Regions from separate parts of the Psychrobacillus sp. NPDC096389 genome, predicted to be linked through region 2. Evidence: a T-box and tRNA genes for the amino acid it is inferred to sense, from the RefSeq annotation. Region 2 holds a T-box; the other holds one or more tRNA genes.

Region 1 (3,397 bases), 140 kb from region 2:
AAAATTAGAAGAGGTCTTAAACAAACTATTAATATCCGCCCTGCTAAATTATTAAAAGGACTTGATTCACCATTAAAAAGCCCTGGAGAATTCGATATTATTGTTGTACGTGAAAATTCTGAAGGGGAATACTCGGATAGCGGTGGTAGAATTCACTCAGATGAGGATGAAATTGCCATTCAAAATGCTATTTTCACTCGAAAAGGCACAGAAAGAGCAATGCGTTACGCATGTGACTTATCTAATCAAAGAAGTAAAAAAGTGACGAGCGCTACAAAATCAAACGGCCTTTCTCATAGTATGCCTTTTTGGGATGATGTTTTCCATGATATCGTAGCTAACTATCCGCAGCTAGATCAAAACAGTGTTCATATCGATGCTATGGCAGCGTATATGATTATGAAGCCTTCTGAGTTTGATGTGATCGTAGCTTCCAATTTGTTCGGTGATATTTTGACAGATATCGGTGGAGCAATTATGGGGAGTATCGGCATTGCGCCAGCAGCCAATCTTAACGTAACTAATGAATTCCCTTCCATGTTTGAACCAGTGCACGGTTCTGCTCCTGATATCGCAGGTTTAGGAGTCGCTAACCCATTAGGTCAAATTTGGACCGGAAAACTAATGTTAGATTATCTAGGCTATGCTAGACTAGGAGATCATTTACTTGAAGCAATAGAATATAGCCTAGTACAAGGCACCAAAACTCGTGATTTAAAAGGTCAAGCTACTACAAAAGAAGTCACTGATACAATCATTCACTATTTGAAAACTAAATTAGAGTAAGTTGATAACTGTTTATTTCTATACTCTGCATACTGTAATATATAAAAAATTGTCGAAGATTGACTTTTCGACAATTTTTTATTTTTAGCTCGTTTTCATAAATGAAATATTGGATAGTCAGGAATGTTCGACTTATTTTAAGAAAATCAAATAGATCTTATTCCTCAAAAAAACACCCCAACCATTTCTGGAAGGAGTGCTCTATAAACCTTGCTATCATAAGCTTTTTAAATAAGCCGCCTTTGCCGTACTTTAAATAAGAAACTTTTAAACCACCACTTCTCAAACGTTATAGAAAATATTGTAAATCATTTAATAATCATTGTTTTAATGGTGTTTATTAGTATGTTTTTATAACGTCTATTATCGCTATATTTAGATTTCAACACGAAGGAATTGATGTAGCTTTGCAAAATGGCACAGTTTTGGGTCGACCAAAGGTTACTGAGTTTTAAGTTGCGTATGCTCAGTGGAAGTCAGGAGATATAAGAGAAGTGAAAGCAAAGCAAGAAATTGGAGTAAAAAATACAACTTTTTATAAACTAGTCAGTGAATATGAAGAAAGCCTGTAATTGTATTTTTTTTAATAGAAGAACTCTAATCATTTAGTATAATAACTAACATTTTCTAAGTATCGATAAGGATGACAAAATCATTTATTGTTACTGCTGTCTTCGGGGTTCGGGACTCGCACCCTATAGTTCATGTGCATGCCTGGCGCACTAAAAAAAGACAATCAAATGAATGATTGTCTTTTTTTCTTTAAAGTTTATTATGACCCCTACGGGATTCGAACCCGTGTTACCGCCGTGAAAGGGCGGTGTCTTAACCGCTTGACCAAGGGGCCTTTATATGGCTCCGAAGGTAGGACTCGAACCTACGACCAATCGATTAACAGTCGATTGCTCTACCACTGAGCTACTTCGGAATAGTGGTGGGCCTAAATGGACTCGAACCATCGACCTCACGCTTATCAGGCGTGCGCTCTAACCAGCTGAGCTATAGGCCCACTATTGGAAGCGGGTGAAGAGAATCGAACTCTCATCATCAGCTTGGAAGGCTGAGGTTTTACCACTAAACTACACCCGCATTACTATGGTGGCTCAGGACGGAATCGAACCGCCGACACAAGGATTTTCAGTCCTTTGCTCTACCGACTGAGCTACTGAGCCAACTTTGATTTGTGCTAAGCTACGAATCTCTCGCTTATCTCAAATTTCGAACTAATAAATAAAATGGCGGTCCCGACCGGGATCGAACCGGCGATCTTCTGCGTGACAGGCAGACATGTTAACCGCTACACCACGGGACCGTTTTGGTTGCGGGATTTGAACCTGTGACCTTCGGGGTATGAACCGAATGCTCTAGCCAGCTGAGCTAAGGCCCCAAATAAATAACTGGTCGGGAAGACAGGATTCGAACCTGCGACCCCTTGGTCCCAAACCAAGTGCTCTACCAAGCTGAGCTACTTCCCGTCATATATTATGGTGCGCTCGGCAGGACTCGAACCTGCAACCTCTTGATTCGTAGTCAAGTGCTCTATCCAATTGAGCTACGAGCGCATATATTTTTTTAAAAAATGGTGCTGAGGACCGGAATAGAACCGGTACTGTAGTCACCTACCCCAGGATTTTAAGTGCTGTGCGTCTGCCAGTTCCGCCACACCCGCATTTATATTACTTACTTAACAAGTGATGAGCCATGTAGGATTCGAACCTACGACCCTCTGATTAAAAGTCAGATGCTCTACCAACTGAGCTAATGGCTCGAAAAATGGTGCCGGAAAAAGGACTTGAACCCTCAACCTACTGATTACAAGTCAGTTGCTCTACCAGTTGAGCTATTCCGGCAATTATAGAATTATGGTGGAGGATGACGGGCTCGAACCGCCGACCCTCTGCTTGTAAGGCAGATGCTCTCCCAGCTGAGCTAATCCTCCTGGGTAAATAATAAATCATAATAAGTAAAGTATTTCTACATCGATTTTTTAATTCAATTCATTGTTAATTTGAACTTTTTTTGATTTATTATATGTATTTATTACAAGCCCAGCGACGTCCTACTCTCGCAGGGGGAAACTCCCAACTACCATCGGCGCTGAAGAGCTTAACTTCCGTGTTCGGTATGGGAACGGGTGTGACCTCTTCGCCATCATCACTAGACAATTTAATGTTCATGTTTGTCAGCCAAACTATTTGTTCTTTTGGCGACTCGAATAATATTACTCTATTATTATCAATATGTCAATACTGAGTTATAAAATTTATTAAAAATACAATGAAGATATGAAGTTTCTGGCAAAAAAACCTATAAGCTACCCATAGTCATCTTTTTCAATAGATAATAAAAGTCGCTACCGATTACTCGGTAACGACTTTTTTATTGTGCCCAGCGACGTCCTACTCTCACAGGGGGAAACCCCCAACTACCATCGGCGCAAAAGAGCTTAACTTCCGTGTTCGGTATGGGAACGGGTGTGACCTCTTTGCCATCATCACTAGACGATGAGTGCTTGTTCACTCAAAACTGGATAAACAGACATTTACTACAATACATACATTTTGGTTAAGTCCTCGATCGATTAGTATTCGTCAGCTGCACGTGTCGCCAC
Region 2 (3,397 bases):
TCCCCACGCTCTCCTGGTGGACCTTGAACCCCCGGAGGACCTTCAGGACCCATTGGACCTCTTCTGCCTCTATTGGTATGAACTCTGCCACATTTACTACATGGCTGACTATTATCCAATTAATTTCACCTCCCCTATTGATTAACCTATTCATTAAAGGAGAGAGGAATTGGACTTTTGTCAGTAGTTCTTGGGTATGTTACATTTCCTCGGGTGCTTTTATACCAAGCAGTCTAAGAGATTCTTCTAAAACTATAGCAACTGATTGAACGAGTGCAAGACGATACGGCAAATGATTGGAATCCTTCATGATTTGTATATTTCCGTAAAATGAATTAAAGGTTTGCGCCAAATGCACGGCATATTTCGCTAGTAACGATGGATCATATTCCGCTGCAGCACGCTTAATAACAGATGGGAACTGCTGGAGTGATTTCATGACTTCCCACTCATAATCATTTACTTCAGTAACCTCAAAAGTGTTTTGTGCAGGTGCTTTTCGTAATATGGAACATGCTCTTGCATAGGTGTATTGTACATAAGGACCGGTTTCACCTTCTGTTTGAAGCATTTTCTTTAAGTCAAATTCGATGTCATGCTTTCGGTGTTGTTTTAAATCACTAAAAATGACAGCGCCGACACCTACTGTTTTTGCCACTTCTTTTTTATTAACCAATCGAGGATTTTTTTCTTCGATTGTTTTTTCGGCTAGTAGAATTGCTTCAGTTAATACTTCTTCCAGTAAAATTATTTTCCCTTTACGAGTCGATAACTTTTTACCATCTTTTAAGATAAGACCAAAAGGAATATGGTGTATAGTATCCGCCCATTCGTATCCCATTTTGTTTAAGACGGTTTTTAATTGGGAGAAGTGTAAGCTTTGTTCATTTCCTACAACATACAATGATTTAACAAAATCATATGTCTGTTTACGATGAATAGCGGCTGTAATATCTCTCGTTGCATACAAGGTTGCACCATCGGATTTTTTAATAAGGCAAGGTGGTAAATGTTCCCCAATTTCGACTACTAATGCACCATCAGATTCGATTAATAACTTCTTTTGTTGGAGTTCTTCTACAATCGGTTCCATTTTGTCGTTATAATAAGCTTCTCCACGGTATGAATCAAAGGAAACTCCAAGTAAATCATAGATCTTTTGGAATTCTTTTAGTGACTCCGTTCGAAACCATTTCCAAAGTGCCAATGCTTCTGTATCTCCATCTTCTAACGATTTAAAAGCCGCTCTTCCTTGGTCATTTAAAGAGTCGTCTATTTTAGCTTCTTCGTGAAAGCGAACATAGAGGGCTAATAGCGTTTGGATAGGAGCCTCTTGTACTTCTTTTTCATTTCCCCATAGACGATAAGCTACTAATAACTTTCCAAATTGAGTGCCCCAGTCGCCAAGATGATTAATCCTAACAGGTTGATAGCCACTTTTTTCATGTAATAAAGCGATAGAATTTCCAATGACCGTAGATCTTAAATGTCCCATCGAAAACGGCTTTGCAATATTAGGTGAGGACATATCGATAGAAACAACGCCTCCAGCACCCACATCGGAAGAACCATATTGTTTTCCTTGGTTATGAATGTTCGTCAAAATGGAATGGGCAAATGTCGATCTTTTCATAAAAATATTAACGTATCCATTTACTGCCTCCGCTTTTTCAATACTTTCATCTTGGATAATTACAGCAAGTTCTTGCGCAATAAGGATAGGAGACTTGCGAAGCTTTTTAGCTAACGGAAAACAGGGCAGAGCAAAGTCACCCAAGTGCGCATAAGTAGGAACTTCAATCATATTTTCAGCAATTGCCTCAGACGTAAAGCTTTGAATAATTTCCACTATCTTCTTTTTCATTTGAACTCCTCCTAAAAGTATTACGGGTGCCAGGCACCCGTAATACTTTTGTAATAATTACAGATTACTGGAACAACAAAAAAAGCTTTCGTCTCATTAAAAAATGAGACGAAAGCTTTACTTCCGCGGTACCACTCAATTTGCCTATTTTGGCCACTTTCTCCATAACGGTGAGTCTCCGGCTTTTTTTAAAAGCATCTCCAAAGTGCGGTTCACAACTCTTCTTAACTAGGCTTACACCGTCCCTAGCTCGCTTAATAATTCGATGTTGCTACTCTCTTTTTCTAAGATATTGTAATTTAAATTACCAAATGGAAGAAGAAAAGTCAAATTGTTTTGAAAAAAGTCCTTAGGGTATAAATCCATGTAGGAGTGAAAAGCTAACGATGACATAACTAGAAAAGAGGGAGTTTATGGATTCTAATATTTCCTACGGAGATGATTATAAATTTATACCAGCCACATCAATTGCGAGTGGAACAGGAATGGAAGTTTTACCAGGTATATATTATCATACTATACAAATTGTCAACATTTGCTTAGTTGGAGAACCTGGATCAAATGAGTTTGTATTAATTGACGCTGGGATGCCACACTCAGCTGACAAAATTACCTCTGTTATAGAGGAACGTTTTGGTGCAGATAGTCGGCCACGCGCTATTATTTTGACGCATGGTCATTTTGATCATGTAGGTGGCATTGTAGAATTAGTGAATAAATGGAAAGTTCCCGTATATGCTCATTCTTTGGAAATCCCATTTTTAACTGGAACAGAAAGCTATCCTGATCCCGATACTAGTGTAGAAGGTGGAATGATTTCTAAAATGTCTGCTATGTTCCCAACAGATCCGATAAATTTAGCCGGTAACGTAAAAGAATTGCCTTCCGATGGAACAATACCTCATATGCCTGGTTTTAGATGGATACACACACCTGGTCATTCCCCAGGGCATGTCTCTTTATTCAGGGACAAAGACGGAGCATTAATCGCAGGGGATGCATTTGTTACTGTTAAACAAGAATATTTGTATAAGGTTTTAACACAGGAACAGGAGATAAGTGGACCACCGAGATACCTTACTACCGATTGGGTAGCGGCGAAAGAATCGGTAAAAAAATTAGCGGAATTAAACCCGAAAGTTGCGGTTACAGGTCATGGATTACCAATGTCAGGTGATTTGTTAACAAGTAGTCTAAATGTACTTGTGAAAGATTTTGAACAGATAGCTATACCTGGCTATGGAAAATACGTGGATAAACCTAAACAGTAAAAATGCTACTAAAGAGGATTGTTCATAACTAATTTGCCCATTATAAAAGCAGGATAATATTTTTATTATCCAAGCAATAAAAATAAAAACCAGAACTATTACGAAATAACAAATTAGTGTTTCGAAGGATAGTTCGGTTTTTTTATTTATTTTACTTCTTTATACCCGTTGAAGAACTTGTATACTCACTACTTTTTTGGTAGAGTCATTGTTCATAACAGGATATTCTTCCATAATCCAGTTAATGGATAGTAATTGCTGT

The links. A T-box is a leader RNA that pairs with one kind of tRNA and senses whether it is charged. The one in region 2 lies ahead of argS (arginine--tRNA ligase), so its partner is inferred to be a tRNA-Arg.
Region 1: it has a tRNA-Arg gene. The T-box ahead of argS (arginine--tRNA ligase) is inferred to sense a tRNA for this amino acid. The anticodon was not compared.

The regions. Positions count from the first base shown of each region.
Region 1 is NZ_JBIWFB010000001.1:39-3,435, reverse strand. Features, by position in the region: gene ACIQ38_RS00080 (tartrate dehydrogenase) at 1-786, shown strand, start outside; tRNA gene ACIQ38_RS00075 (tRNA-Glu) at 1,562-1,633, opposite strand; tRNA gene ACIQ38_RS00070 (tRNA-Asn) at 1,640-1,714, opposite strand; tRNA gene ACIQ38_RS00065 (tRNA-Ile) at 1,719-1,795, opposite strand; tRNA gene ACIQ38_RS00060 (tRNA-Gly) at 1,805-1,875, opposite strand; tRNA gene ACIQ38_RS00055 (tRNA-Phe) at 1,883-1,958, opposite strand; tRNA gene ACIQ38_RS00050 (tRNA-Asp) at 2,023-2,098, opposite strand; tRNA gene ACIQ38_RS00045 (tRNA-Pro) at 2,185-2,261, opposite strand; tRNA gene ACIQ38_RS00040 (tRNA-Arg) at 2,272-2,348, opposite strand; tRNA gene ACIQ38_RS00035 (tRNA-Leu) at 2,367-2,449, opposite strand; tRNA gene ACIQ38_RS00030 (tRNA-Lys) at 2,482-2,554, opposite strand; tRNA gene ACIQ38_RS00025 (tRNA-Thr) at 2,561-2,636, opposite strand; tRNA gene ACIQ38_RS00020 (tRNA-Val) at 2,650-2,725, opposite strand; rRNA gene rrf (5S ribosomal RNA) at 2,833-2,948, opposite strand; rRNA gene rrf (5S ribosomal RNA) at 3,173-3,288, opposite strand; partial or broken rRNA gene ACIQ38_RS00005 (23S ribosomal RNA) at 3,348-3,397, opposite strand, start outside.
Region 2 is NZ_JBIWFB010000001.1:144,582-147,978, forward strand. Features, by position in the region: gene ACIQ38_RS00720 (collagen-like protein) at 1-119, opposite strand, end outside; gene argS (arginine--tRNA ligase) at 200-1,864, opposite strand; T-box leader at 1,966-2,160, opposite strand; gene ACIQ38_RS00730 (MBL fold metallo-hydrolase) at 2,278-3,135, shown strand; gene ACIQ38_RS00735 (hypothetical protein) at 3,295-3,397, opposite strand, start outside.